Regions from separate parts of the Plantactinospora sp. KLBMP9567 genome, predicted to be linked through region 1. Evidence: riboswitches for the same ligand, from Rfam matches in the RefSeq annotation. Region 1 holds a riboswitch; each other region holds the start of a gene.
What was found. A riboswitch is a leader RNA that binds a small molecule or an ion and turns the genes downstream of it on or off. The one in region 1 is predicted to bind cyclic di-AMP.
Positions count from the first base shown of each region.

Region 2: another riboswitch for cyclic di-AMP. It lies ahead of R6Y94_RS07260 (hypothetical protein); the one in region 1 lies ahead of R6Y94_RS36770 (C39 family peptidase).
Region 3: another riboswitch for cyclic di-AMP. It lies ahead of R6Y94_RS25975 (C40 family peptidase); the one in region 1 lies ahead of R6Y94_RS36770 (C39 family peptidase).
Region 4: another riboswitch for cyclic di-AMP. It lies ahead of R6Y94_RS02975 (hypothetical protein); the one in region 1 lies ahead of R6Y94_RS36770 (C39 family peptidase).

Region 1 covers NZ_JAWQRR010000050.1:1,057-4,342, forward strand. The annotation lists gene mdlC (benzoylformate decarboxylase) at 1-1,058, opposite strand, end outside; cyclic di-AMP (ydaO/yuaA leader) riboswitch at 1,315-1,456, shown strand; gene R6Y94_RS36770 (C39 family peptidase) at 1,936-2,784, shown strand; gene R6Y94_RS36775 (DUF2231 domain-containing protein) at 2,852-3,286, opposite strand, start outside.
Region 2 covers NZ_JAWQRR010000009.1:306,548-309,833, forward strand. The annotation lists gene R6Y94_RS07255 (SDR family oxidoreductase) at 1-930, shown strand, start outside; cyclic di-AMP (ydaO/yuaA leader) riboswitch at 1,184-1,317, shown strand; gene R6Y94_RS07260 (hypothetical protein) at 1,321-2,343, shown strand; gene R6Y94_RS07265 (MarR family winged helix-turn-helix transcriptional regulator) at 2,571-3,005, shown strand; gene R6Y94_RS07270 (hypothetical protein) at 2,995-3,286, shown strand, end outside.
Region 3 covers NZ_JAWQRR010000034.1:164,728-168,013, reverse strand. The annotation lists gene R6Y94_RS25980 (peptidoglycan recognition family protein) at 1-1,280, opposite strand, end outside; cyclic di-AMP (ydaO/yuaA leader) riboswitch at 1,576-1,716, shown strand; gene R6Y94_RS25975 (C40 family peptidase) at 1,729-2,769, shown strand; gene dcd (dCTP deaminase) at 2,917-3,286, opposite strand, start outside.
Region 4 covers NZ_JAWQRR010000006.1:37,422-40,707, forward strand. The annotation lists gene R6Y94_RS02970 (cellulose-binding domain-containing protein) at 1-242, shown strand, start outside; gene R6Y94_RS02975 (hypothetical protein) at 354-1,457, opposite strand; cyclic di-AMP (ydaO/yuaA leader) riboswitch at 1,464-1,591, opposite strand; gene R6Y94_RS02980 (cation diffusion facilitator family transporter) at 1,841-2,755, opposite strand; gene R6Y94_RS02985 (ABC transporter permease) at 2,908-3,286, opposite strand, start outside.

The DNA of each region.
Region 1 (3,286 bases):
GGGCTCAGCGGGGTGCCGGCGGCCCCGTCCGGCGCGCCGGCCCGGGGCGGTGGCATCGGCCGGTCGGTCGATGGCAGCCGCTCGGCCAGCCCGGCGCAGGCCAGCCTGACGTCGCCGACCAGGCTGTCGCCGACCGGTGCCCGGGCCGCCTCGGCCGGGTCGTCGGTGACGTGCAGCAGCCGGGTGCCGTCCGGCAGATAGCCCCGCCGGCCGGGGACGTACGGGTAGTAACGGAACACCGGGGCACCGACCACCAGTACGGTGTCGTGTCCGACCAGTTTCTCGGCCAGCGGCCCGATCGCCGGTGGCAGCAGTCCCTGGAACTGGGGATGGTCCTGGGGGAAGCCGACCCGGTCCGCGAACGGCGGCTGCCAGACCGGTGCCCGGCTCCGCTCGGCCAGGGCGACCGCCTCGGCCCAGCCGCCGCTGCGGTCGACCGCGGATCCGATCACCAGCACGGGGTTCCGGCTCGCCGCCAGGATCTCGGCGAACCGGTCCAGTTCCGTCGGATCGGGTGCGACCCGGGTGCTGATCCGGCGTACCTGCGCGGTGCCGCTGGCCGGCTCGTCCCAGTCGTCCAGCGGCAGGGAGAGGTACACCGGCCCGGCCGGCGGCTGTACGGCGGTGGCGAGCGCCCGCATGAATGCCTCGGGAATGTCCTGCGCGCGCAGTGGTTCGTGGCTCCATTTGACGTACGGCTCGGGCAGTTGGGTCGGGCGCACGTTCGTCAGCATCGGCTCGGACAAATTCATCGTCCGGGTCTGCTGGCCGGCGGTAACGATCATGGGTGTCTTGTTGTGCCAGGCGGTGACGAGGCTGCCCATTCCGTTTCCGGTGCCGGGTGCGGTGTGCAGGTTGACGTGCACCGGCCGGCCGGTTGCCTGCGCGTAGCCGTCCGCCATCGCGACCGCGGAGGCCTCCTGGAGAGCCAGAACGTAGGCGAAGTCGGCCGGAAAGTTCTTCAGGAATGGCTCCTCGGTGGAGCCCGGGTTGCCGAACAGGGTGGTGAGGCCGAGGGAGCGGAGCAGGTCGTAGGTCGCTTCGTGCACGGTTGTCATCGGAAGGAGCCTCCTGGAGTCCTCGTCCCATGCTCGGACCACCGCGCCAAGCCGGTCATTTCCGTCATACCGTACGCGTACATGATCATGCCGGTTTATCTGCGCGGCCGCCCGCCGCCCCAAGCCCGGTCGCCGGTCGTCCCGATCGCGCTGTCAAGCCCTGTTTTCGCTGTTCAGTGGGGTTGGCAACGGCGGAAGGCGGCCAGTAATGTCGGCGGGTCTGGTCCGGCCCCTTGGTCGCCATCTGGGTGACACCGGAGCAGACCCGCCGAGTCGTTCTGTAACGAGCCGGGGACCCACAGTTATCTGGGGTGAATCCGCGAGCCGCTGGCCCGTGGTAGGGCGGCCTTCCCGCCCGAATCCGTCAGCTAACCCGGTAGGCGGTGTCGGAAGGAGTAGCTGTTCGTGCCGCACCACCCGGGCCCTGGCCCGTCCCCCCAGTTCCCTCGCTGCGTTGCGGCTCCACTCCCGGTCGCCGCGACCGTCCCGGACCGCCCTGACCGGACCGGCCGACCCCAGGCCGGCACCTGAACCTGGCCCGATAGCGGTCTGTGACGCGGAAGTCGTCGACGCGCGGGCACTGCCGGGTCCGCCGGCCAACTGGTCGCGGTCCCGGTGAGGCCGCCGGCCGGTCGCGACGGATCGTGGTAGCGCTGATTCCGCCGGTACGCCGATAGCGGCGCTCCCACCGGCTGGCGCACCGTCGGTCCGTCCGTACCGTCGGCCCGTTCCGCCGAATGCGTCGGCGGGCCTCTCCCGGGCGATTTCGTCCGTGCGATTCCGTGCGATTTCACGTCACATTCCGGCAGCGACCGAAACGCCGCGTCATTCCTTGCCCCCCGGTGGCGGTGACGCGCATTTCCCGTGGAGGATAACGTTGAAGCACGCAATTAACGGGCGGTTCCGGACCGCCATGTCGGGCCGGCGTAACCGGCTCGCGCTCGCCTCGGCCGCGGTGCTCGCCGCTGCCGCGTCCAGCGGGGTCGTCCTGGCCTCGACCGGCTCGGCGGAGGCCCCGGAGACCTCGACCGTCGCCGTCGCCGAACTCGGCGCCCCGGCGGGACAGGCCGGAGCGGCCATCGTCACCGCACCGGAGACCACCGCGCCGGAAACGACCGCCCCGGCGACCCCGTCGCAGTCGACGACCACCGCGCCGACCACCAAGGCGGCGAAGGCGGCCCCCGCCAGCACCCCGAGTAAGCCCCCGGCGCCGCCGGAGTCGAAGCTGCTGGACTACGAGTTCCAGGCCCAGATCAACGGCTGGTACTGCGGCCCGGCCGCCACCCGGATCGCGCTGACCGTCCGGGACAAGCAGCCGAGCCAGGACGCCGTCGCCGCCGACCTCGGCACCACGATGAGCGGCACCAACTCGGCCGAGGACACCACCCGGGTGCTCAACAAGATCACCGGAACCGACTTCTACCGTACCACCGCCATCCCCGGCGGCGCGGCCACCCCGGCCCAGATGGACCGGCTCCAGGCCGACGTCGTGCACGCCGTCACCAGCGGGTACGCCGTGGTGGTCAACATCGCCGGCTCGGCGACCGACCTCGACGGCGGCTGGCACAGCTACCCCGGCGGGCACTACCTGACCGTGGTCGGCTACCGCGACGACGGCCGTACGGTGAAGATCGCCGACCCGGCCATCCCGGGCGAGGACAGCAACTACTGGATGACCACCATCGACCTGGCGAACTGGGCGGCCACCCGGGGCTACTCGTCCTGACCCGCCCCGCCCGCCGGTAGTAGTACCGACCAGACGCCGGCCGTGCGTGCCCGTGCTCAGGCGGGAATCACTGGCCCTGCCACACCGCCTGGGCGCCCGTGTCGCCGGTGCGGAACACGTAGTACAGGGTGATCCCGGCCGCCGCCAGGGACAGCACCCCGAGCACCAGGGTCAGCACCGGCGACCCCTTGGCGGCGGCAGCGGCCGCGCCGCCCTCGGCGCTCCCCTCGGTCCCGGCGGTCACCGGTGCGGCGGTGGCCCGGGGCTTGACCAGGAAGACCAGCGCCAGGGTCAGCACCCCGAGCGCGATCGTCGCGTACAGGGTGTTGGTGCCGAGATCCTGGTGCTCCGCCAGTCGCGGCACGTACTCCGGACTGACCCGGTTACGGGACTCCAGCCGGGCGAGGAACCGGTCACCGGAGAGCTTGGCCATCAGTGCGGCCAGCGGGGTGGCGACCGCGAGCAGTCCCAGCACCCAACGCAGGTGCGGTCGGACGAACGG
Region 2 (3,286 bases), on a different contig from region 1:
CTGGCGCTGCTGGCCCGGGGTGGGAGCGGTCTGCGGGGCGCGGCCGAGGACGTCCGTGCGGCCGGGGGTGTGGCGCTGCCGATCGAGACCGACGTGGCCGACCACCGCCAGGTCGAGGCGGCCGCGGACCGGGCGACCAGCGAACTCGGGTCGATCGACCTGTGGGTCAACAACGCGATGGCCTCGGTGTTCGCGCCGTTCACGGAGATCGGGCCGGAGGAGTTCCGGCGGGTGACCGAGGTCTGCTACCTCGGGTACGTCCACGGCACCCGGGCCGCGCTCGACCGGATGCGCCCGCGCGGGACCGGCACGATCGTGCAGGTCGGTTCGGCACTGGCCTACCGGTCGATTCCGCTGCAGTCCGCGTACTGCGGCGCGAAGCACGCCATCGTCGGGTTCACCGAGTCGCTGCGCTGTGAACTGCTGCACGACCGGAGCCCGGTCCGGCTCACCATGGTGCACCTGCCGGCGCTGAACACCCCGCAGTTCGACTGGGTGCTGTCCCGGCTGTGCAACCGGGCCCGACCGGTGCCACCGATCTACCAGCCCGAAGTGGCGGCCCGGGCCATCGTGTACGCGGCCGACCGGCCGGGCCGGCGGGAGTACTGGGTCGGCGCCTCGACGGTCGGCACCATCCTGGGCAACCGGTGCCTGCCCGGGCTGCTCGACCGGTACCTGGCCCGGACCGGGTACTCCGGCCAGCAGACGGAGCAGCCGGCCGACCGGAACCGACCGGCCAACCTCTGGCACCCGGTCGACGACGGCACCGGGGCGGATCCGGGCGCGCACGGCGCGTTCGACACGCCGTACCGGACACGGAGTCCGCAACTCTGGCTGTCCCAGCACCGGGGCGCGGTGACGGCGGGTCTCCTCTCGGCCGGTACGGTGGCCGGTGTGCTGTTCGGCACAGCGCCCTGGCGCAGGCGGTGACCGGAGAATCACCGACCGACCATCCTGGACACGTTTCCGCACGTCGGACGGGTGGGAACGCGCATGGTAAATAGCCGACAGCAGCTAGTCGATAATGGCGGGCAAAGCACGTCCTTCGATGCGTTCGACAAGCCGTGATTACTGATAGTCGTTGCCCGGCAACGCCTTTGCCCGTGAACGGGTCTTGCCATTCCGGAAGTGAAACCGGGTATGCTGTCTGCCGTTCATAGCCGCCGGATACCGCGTGGTCCGGCGCTGATCGCCGCCTAATCGCCACACGGCGAGCCGGGGACCCACGCACCCCTGGGGTGAATCCGCGAGAGCGGTAGGGACCACTTCCATCCCGAACCCGTCAGCTAACCCGGTCGGCGGCCGACGGAAGGGATACATGTGAGGGCACCCCTACGCCGAAGGCTGGCGACTGCCCTGGCACTGCTCACCGCCGCAGCTCTGGTCGTGGTCCCGTCGGAGGCGTCGGCGGCGCCCGCGCCGAAACCGGCCCCTCAGGAAGAGGCCGACTCGCCGGTGCTCGGAGACGTGCTCGCCAGCGCCGGCAAGCGGCTCGCCGAGGCGAAGGCCGAACGAACCAAGTCCCAGCGGCGGCAGCAGCAGCTCGGCAACCAGTTGAAGCAGGCGGAGGCCCGGCTGGCGGCACTCACTCCGGAGGCGAGCGAGATCGCGGCCGAGTCCTACCGCAGCGGCAAGCTCAGCGCCATCGCGATGCTGCTGAGCAACAACTCTGCCGACTCCTCGTCCAGCGCGTTCATGGAGCGGGCTTCGGCGCTCAACGAGCTGAACCTGTTCAACAACAGCAAGCTCCGGGCGCTCAACGAGGCGCGGGACGAGGTCGGCGCGGCCAAGAAGGCGATCGACGACGAGGTCGCCAAGCAGGCCGCGCAAGAGAAAATCATCAAGAAGCAGCAGTCGGACGCGAAGAAGGCGCTCGCCCTGGTGGGCGGCAACTCGCGTCCCGACAAGGGCCTGGTGGCGGCCACCTCGCCGGTCGCCCGTCCCGGGCCGGGGATGGCGGACGGCTTCCCGGGGCTGCCCTGCAACCGGGACGACCCGACCACCGGCGGCTGCATCACCGCCCGGACACTCCACATGTACAACGAGGTGCGCCGGGCGGGCTTCAAGAGGTTCGTCGGCTGCTTCCGGCCGGGTGGGCCGTTCGAGCATCCGAAGGGCCGCGCCTGTGACTGGTCGCTGCGCAACTCCGGGTTCAGCCGGGCCGCCAACGACGACCAGATGAAGTACGGCAACGACCTGGCCGCGTTCCTGATCCGCAACTCGGACCGGCTCGGCATCCTCTACGTGATCTGGTACAAGGAGATCTGGTTCCCGGACGAGGGCTGGAGTTCCTACAGCGGTCCGAGCGACCACACCGACCACGTGCACGTCTCCATGCTGTAGCCCGAGCCAACTCCGACCGCCCCGTCACCTGCCCGCCAGGCGACGGGGCGGTCGCGTTGTGCGGACAGGTGGCGTACCGGCTGGCATCATCGGCGGATGGCCGTCATCTCCGGCCATCGCCACGGGGGTCCATGGCTTTCTGGCCGACCGGGCGGCGCGGATAGCGGTCGAAAGGGATCGTGATCAACTGGTTGTATGCTGCACCAAGTTGGTTGTACTGTGCAACCATGAGTTCCGACGAGGCGCGTGCCATGCGGGACGCGGTCAGCCACTTCGTCCGGATGTTCGGGCTGCACAGGCCGGAGCAGACCCCGTGCGGGCAGGCGATGTCCGTCTCCGAGGCACACGCCCTCGCCGAGATCCACCGGGAGGGCGGGCTGCGCCAGGTCGAGCTGGCCCGCCGGTTGCGCCTGGAGAAGAGCACGGTGAGCCGGCTGGTCGGCCAGCTCGTCGGCCGAGGCTGGCTGGAGCGGACGGGTGCGGCCGGCGACGGCCGGGGAGTCTGGCTCACCCTCACCGCGCAGGGCTGCCGGGCCGCCGATCGGCTCGCCGCGGCCCGGGAGGCCCGGTTCGCCGCGCTACTCGACCGGATTCCACCCGACGAACGGCCGGCGATCCTGGCCGCCGTGCGACGGCTCGCGGAGGCTGCCGATGACCAGTGACAAGCCGATGACCAGCAGCGACCCCACGTCGTACCGGCCGGGCCGCCGCCGGCTCCTGCTGGGCTGCGCCGCCGGGTTGGCCGCCCTCGCCGTGGCCGCCGCCGTACTCTTCGTCGTCGACCGGGGGCGGGACGAGGGCGCTCGGGCCGACGCCCGGCGGCAGGCCGAGGTCGCCGAACGCGGTCGCGAGGTCATGCCGTTCGACCTCGAACGCACCACCCACCGGTTCACCCCGACCGCCGACGGCGGCCTTCAGACGGTCACTGCGGACGGGCCGGTGG
Region 3 (3,286 bases), on a different contig from region 1:
AAGTAGTGCGACCAGTCCCAGTACGGGCCCGGGTCCCAGTGCATGCCGCGCACGTTCGCCGGCAGGATGCCGGGGACGTTGTCGTGCCCGATGACGTGGTCGCGGTCGAGCGGGATGTCGTACCGGTCGGCGAGGTAGCGGACGAGTTTGGCCGAGGTCCGGTACATCGCCTCGGTGTACCAGGTGCCCTGGGCGGCGAAGCCCTCGTGTTCGAGGCCGATCGCCTTGGCGTTGACGTACCAGTTGCCGGCGTGCCAGGCCACGTCCTTGCCCTTTACGTGCTGCGCGATGTGCCCGTCCGCCGAGCGGAGCGTGTACTGCCAGCTCACGTAGGTGGGGTCCTGCACCAGCCGCAGGGTGGTGTCGTAGCTGCCCTCGGTGTCGTGGATGACGATGTACTCGATCTTCTGCCGGCCCGGCCGGTCGGAGAGGTCGTGGTTGCCGTAGTCGCCGTCCCCGAGCGCCTGGTAGGGGGCCGGGATCCACTCGCAGGAGATGTCGCGCGGGCATTCCAGTCCGTCCGGACGGGGCGTGCCGGGCAGGCCGAGCCGGTCCAGCCAGGAGCGCTGCGGGGCGATCCCCGGCCTCCCGGGCAGGGTGATCCGGTGGCCGTCGTCCGTGGTCCGGCTGGCGCCCTCGGCGAGGGTCCGGTACACCTCGTCGGCGAAGGCCGCCGCGGCGTCCGCGCGGTCGCTGCCGGCGTACCGGGCCACCGCGCCGTACCAGGTCGCCGGGTCGCTGGCCCGGCCCGTCGGCGCGGCCAGCGCCTGCTGGTACGACGCCAGCAGCGCCGCCCCGCCCCGGATGTTCGCTGCCGGTTCGGCGCGGAGCACGTGCTCGTCGACCCCGGTCAGCGCGGCGGCGGCGTCCAGGGTCTGCCCGCCGGGCGGTGTGTCGCCGGTCCGGTCGACGTGCGGGCCGGCGGGTCCGGTCGCCGGTCGGGCGGGCCGGGCCGGGTCACCGCGCCGGTCCTCGCCGTGCTCCGGGTGTTCCGGCTCGGCGGCCAGCCCGGCGACGTCGGTCAGGTGCATCGGGCCGTACCCGCCGCTGGTGCTCGGCGTGCCGGCATTCGTGTCCCAGCGGGATTCCAGATAGGAGACGCCGAGCAGCACGCTCTCGGGTACGCCGAACTCGGCCGCCGCGGCGGCGTACTCCTGTTGCCGGGTGTCGGGGAGTGCGACGGTGGCTGGCGCGGGGCTGGCCGGCAGCAGCGCGGCGGCGCCGACGACCGCGGCTCCGATCGCGATTCTCCTGCTCAGCGGGTGTGTGGTGGGAAGCATCGAACCTCCATGAGCCGGGGGTGGGCCTGAAGATCACCCTCCACCCGGGACCGGTGCCCGTCAATACCTGCCGAGGAAGCTCGTCGCTATGCAGAAAACTTTCACCGACACGCAGCGTGTTCGGCGTCTCCAGTGCGGGCTCCGCCACCGTGAAGAATCCCAGTGGCTCCCACCGTCAGCGACTGGTCCGATACCTAACGAATCGACTCAGATCACGGGGTTGCGTTTGGATAACACCCTTCTCTAGTGTTGGGGACCGTCGAGCCGACGGCAGGCCGCCTAGCCGGGCGGCGACGTCTCGACACCGCCGAATCGTCACACTCAGCGAACCGGGGACCCGAGCTTCATGGGGTGAATCCGCGTCTCACGCGGTAGGGCGACAATCTTCCCGCCCGAACCCGTCAGCTAACCCGGTAGGCGGGCTACGGAAGAAGGAGTACGGACCCCGGTGGCTCCCCCTGCCCCGTCGCGGTCGCCATCCCTCCGGTCGGCATCCACCGACGCCGGGAACGCGAAACCGCGCCCTCGAAGGTCCATTCTCGCCATCGCGCTCACCGCACTGGCCAGCGCCGCGGTGTTGCTCACCGGCACGACGCCGGCGCTCGCCGAACCGACGGTGGCCGAGATCGAGCAGCAGATCGACACCGCCTGGCGCAAGCTGGAGCCGGTCGTCGAGAAGCACAACGCCACCCGGCAGGACCTGGCCGCGAAGAAGAAGCAGGCCGCCGCCCTGCAGAAGAAGATCGCCCCGCTCCAGTCGCAGATCGACGCCGCGATGAACCGGGTGAGCGACTTCGCGGTGCAGGCGTACAAGGGTGACAAGGCCTCGGCGGTCAACGCCCTGCTCACCTCGAAGTCGCCGACCGCGCTGGTCGGCCAGCTCTCGGTGCTCGACCAGTTCGCGCGGCAGCAGCAGCGCGAGGTGCAGGCGGTCGTCGAACTCAAGGACAAGTACGCCTCCCAGAAGGCTCCGCTGGACCGGCTGGTCAGCCAGTTGACCAAGACCGAGAAAGAGTTGGCGGCGAAGAAGAAGGAAATCGACGCCGAGGTCGAGCGGTTGCAGAAGCTGCGGATCCAGGCGTACGGGAACGGCTCGGCCGGCCCGCTGCGGCCCGCGCCCTGCCCGGCCACCTACCCTGGAGGTGCGGCCGGCAAGGCGGTCAAGTTCGCCTGTGCCCAGATCGGCAAGCCGTACAAGTGGGGTGCCGAAGGTCCCGGCTCGTACGACTGCTCCGGCCTGACCCTGGCGGCCTGGAACCAGGGCGGCGTGTCGCTGCCGCACAACGCCCGGGCCCAGCGCGGCCAGACCGCCAGCATCAGCCGCTCCGCGCTACGCCCCGGTGACCTGGTCTTCTACTACGCCGACCTCAGCCACGTCGGCATGTACGTCGGCGACGGCTGGATCGTGCACGCCTCCCGGGCCGGCGAACCGATCAAGATGAAGCGGATGGACGACGGCGAGATCCACAGCTTCGGTAGACCCGGCTGACGTCTCCCGGACCGAGTCAATGGCAGAACCCCCGTCGCGCAGGTGCGGCGGGGGTTCTGCCATTCGGTTCTGTTCGCGTTCCCGGCTGCCCGTCCGGCCCGGCCCGGGCCGTTCGGTGCAGGCGTGCTGCTTCTGTCGCCAACAGCCTCAGCGGGTGGGCCAGGTGCGCCAGTTCTGCCAGGAGCGGCTCGGGGTAGGGCCGCGCTGCCCCTGGTAACGCGAGCCGTAGACGGCCGACCCGTACGGGTGGGCGGACGGCGACGAGAGCCGGAAGATGCAGAGCTGGCCGATCTTCATCCCGGGCCAGAGCCGGATCGGCAGGTTGGCCACGTTCGACAGCTCCAGCGTGACGTGCCCGGAGAAGCCGGGGTCGATGAAGCCCGCGGTCGAGTGGGTGAGCAGGCCGAGCCGGCCCAGACTCGATTTTCCTTCGAGTCTTCCCGCCAGCTGGTCGCCGAGGGAGATCACCTCCAGCGTGGAGGCGAGCACGAACTCACCCGGGTGCAGCACGAACGGC
Region 4 (3,286 bases), on a different contig from region 1:
GCCTGGAGTTCATGGTGGACGGCGCGCAGGGCCGGCTCTCCACCTGGGTCAACGGCACCGCGGTGACCGGGCTGACCGCCGACGGTACGCCCACGCACGACGTCGACGGACAGTGGTACAACCGGGCCAACTGGCGGCCGAGCCTCACCGACCTGCGGCTGGGCTGGGAGAGCTACGGCGAGGGCGCGAACACGCTCTGGTTCGACGACGTGGCGCTGGGCTCGGCCCGGATCGGCTGCTGACCGGCGCACCCGGTTCGGGGTACGGCCGGGTGCGGAACGAGAACCGCCGGCACTGCCCAGGGGTGGCGGGCGGTGCCGGCGGTTCGCGATCGGTGCGTCAGGTGCGGTCGATCAGTTCATCGACAGGTGCACGTGGTTGGTGTGGTCGCTGGACGGGTCACCGTTGCCCCCGTTGTACGTCTTCCAACCGCTGCTCGGCAGCCAGATCTGCTTGAACCAGATCACGTACAGCACGCCAAGTCGATCGGCGTTTCGCACGAAGTACGCCGCCAGGTTGTTGCCGTACGTCCGGTCGCCGCCGGTCGCCACCCCGCCGAACCCGTTCTTCTGGGCGGCGAAGTCGCAGGCCTGCCCCTTCGGATGCTCGCCGCTGCCGCCGCTGCGGAAGCAGGAGACGAACCGGGTGAAGCCGGCCGCCTGGGCCTGCTTCAGCGCGTGCAGGGTGCGCGCGGTGATGCAGCCGCTGGTGGTCGGGTCGTCGAGACTGCACGACTCGTCCGGGAAGGAGCCGTCGGCGTTGCGGGGTGCCGGTCGCGCCGACCCGCCGCCGCTGCCGCTGATCCCCGAGCCGGCGCCGCCGCTGTTGTTCGCCGCCGCCAGCGCCCGTTCGGCCTGCTTCTTGCGGGTCTCCATCACCTCGACCTGCTTGCGCTGCTCGCCGACCTCCTTGTCGAGCGCCGCCTTGGCCTGGGTCTCCTTGTCCAGGCTCTCCCGCAGCCCGCGCAGCTCCCGGCTCTCGTTCGCCGAGATGGTGTCGAGTGCGGCGGCCCGGTCCACCAGGCTGGTCGGAGAACCGCTGTTGAGCAGGGCGGAGACCTGCCCGAGCCGACCGGTCCGGTACGCCATGTCGGCCATCTCGGCGACCCGTTCGCTCCGGCTCGCCACCTCGGTGCGCAGCGCGGCGAGCTGCTGGTTCAGTTCCGTCTGCCGCTTGACGGAGTTGGCCAACCTGTTCTTGGCGGTCAGGTAGCCCTTGCTGGCGGCCTGAAGCTGCTCGCGCAGGCTGTCGGTGCCTCCGTCGATGTCGTCCCCGCCGGGTGCTGCGGCCAGCGTCCCGGGGGTCGCGTACTCCGGTGCCGCGGCGGCGGGTGCGCCGCCGAGTGCCGCGAGGACCATGCCCAGGGCGACGGCCACGGTCGTCGCGGCCTTCCGGGGCAGTCTCGTGGCTCTCCGCGCGGGTGCCGGAGCCTGTCGGGTGGGTGCCAGGAACGGCATATGACAATGTCCTTCCGTCAGCCGCCGACCGGGTTAGCTGACGGGTTCGGGACGGAAGATCCCTACCGCTGGCGCGGATGCACCCCTGGTACGTGGTTCCCCGGCTCGCGCATGCGATTAGGCGACGGTCTCCGCAGGCGCCGGAGGGCGCCGCCCGGCGGAGACCGGAGCCGAGCCTACCGGCAGTTGCCGCCCGGGGATACGTGGCGTTGCCGGAGTTAGATTCACGATTCTCCTACTTCGCAAGGATGTATCCGGACAAAAACCTCAAGTGCCGGATCGAAACTTAAGATGCCGCTAACTATCGGTGAGCCTCGACCTCTCCTGAGGCGGAATTCCGACAGTTTCCGGCCGGCCACGCCGTGACGCAGCGTCGCGAACGGTCACCAGTCGGTGGGCCCGCAGCCTCCGGGGGCGGTGTTGGGCTCGACCTGGAGGGTGGCGTGCGAGATGTGGAAGTCCTCGCGCAACGCCGACCGGGCCGCGGCGAGTACGGTACCGACCTCCGCATCGCTATCCAGCCTCAGGTGCGCCGAGGCCACCTCCATGCCGGAGGTGAGGGTCCAGACGTGCAGGTCGTGTACGTCGCAGACCCCGGGTACGCCGGCCAGCCGGGCGCGTACGGCGGCCACGTCGAGGTGCTCGGGCGCGGCCTGCACCAGGATGCGTACGGCGGTCCGGCCGAGCCGCCAGGTGCGGGGCAGGATGAACAGCCCGACCGCCAGGGCCACGATCGGATCGGCCCAGCGCCAGCCGGTCAGGATGATCACCACGGCGGCGACGATCACGCCCACCGAGTTGAGCAGGTCCCCGAGCACTTCGAGGTAGGCACCGCGCAGGTTGATGCTCTCCCGCGCGCCGGCCCGGAGCAGGCCGAACGCCGCCGCGTTGGCCAGCAGGCCGAGCGTGGCCACCAGCAGCATCGGCCCGGCCGCGACCCGGGGCGGGTCGTCGAACCGGCGTACCGCCTCGACCAGCACATAGAGCGCCACCCCGAACAGCAGTACCGCGTTGGCCAGCGCGGCCAGTACCTCCAGGCGGTAGAGCCCGAAGGTCCGCTGCGGGTCGCCGGCCGCCCGCCGGGCCGCCGTGATCGCGGCCAGCGCCATCCCGATCCCGAGCACGTCGGTGAACATGTGCCCGGCGTCGGAGAGCAGCGCGAGCGAGCCGGTGAACAGCGCGGCGACCGTCTCGACCACCATCAGGACGGCGAGCAGCCCGAAGGCGGCCCAGAGCCGTCCCCGGTGCCGTTCCGCCGCCCGGGTCAACCGCCCCCCGTGGTCGTGCCCGACCCCCAACGTCCCCTCCTTCCGGCCCGGTCGCCCCCGCCGTCGATACTGCCGGCCGGGCGGCGCCGGAAACCCGTCCTGTACGGAATCGGTGCCCCGTCCCTACCGGAGAACGACGCTGACCCGTCCCTACCCGAAGACGACGGGCGGGCGTGCCCGGCTCACCCGTCGTCGCCGAGGGTGGCGACGATCGGGGCCCGGGCGGCCCGGCGAGCCGGTAGCAGGCTGGCCAGCACCGCCGCCGAGGCGGCCAGCGCCGCGCAGAGGGCCAGCTGCCCCACCGGTACGGCCGGCAGCCCGTGCCCGTAGCTGCTGATCAGACCCATCGCCGCCGTCCACCCGAGGCCGAGCCCGAGGGCGATCCCGGACAGTGCCCCGACCGCACCGGCCAGGGCCGCCTCGGTCAGCAGCATGGTCGCCAGTTGCCGGCGGGACAGGCCCAGCGCCCGGACCGTCGCCGACTCCCGGCGGCGTTCGACGACCGAGAGCGCGAGCGTGTTGCCGATGCCCAGCACGGCGATCAGCACCGACATGCCGAGC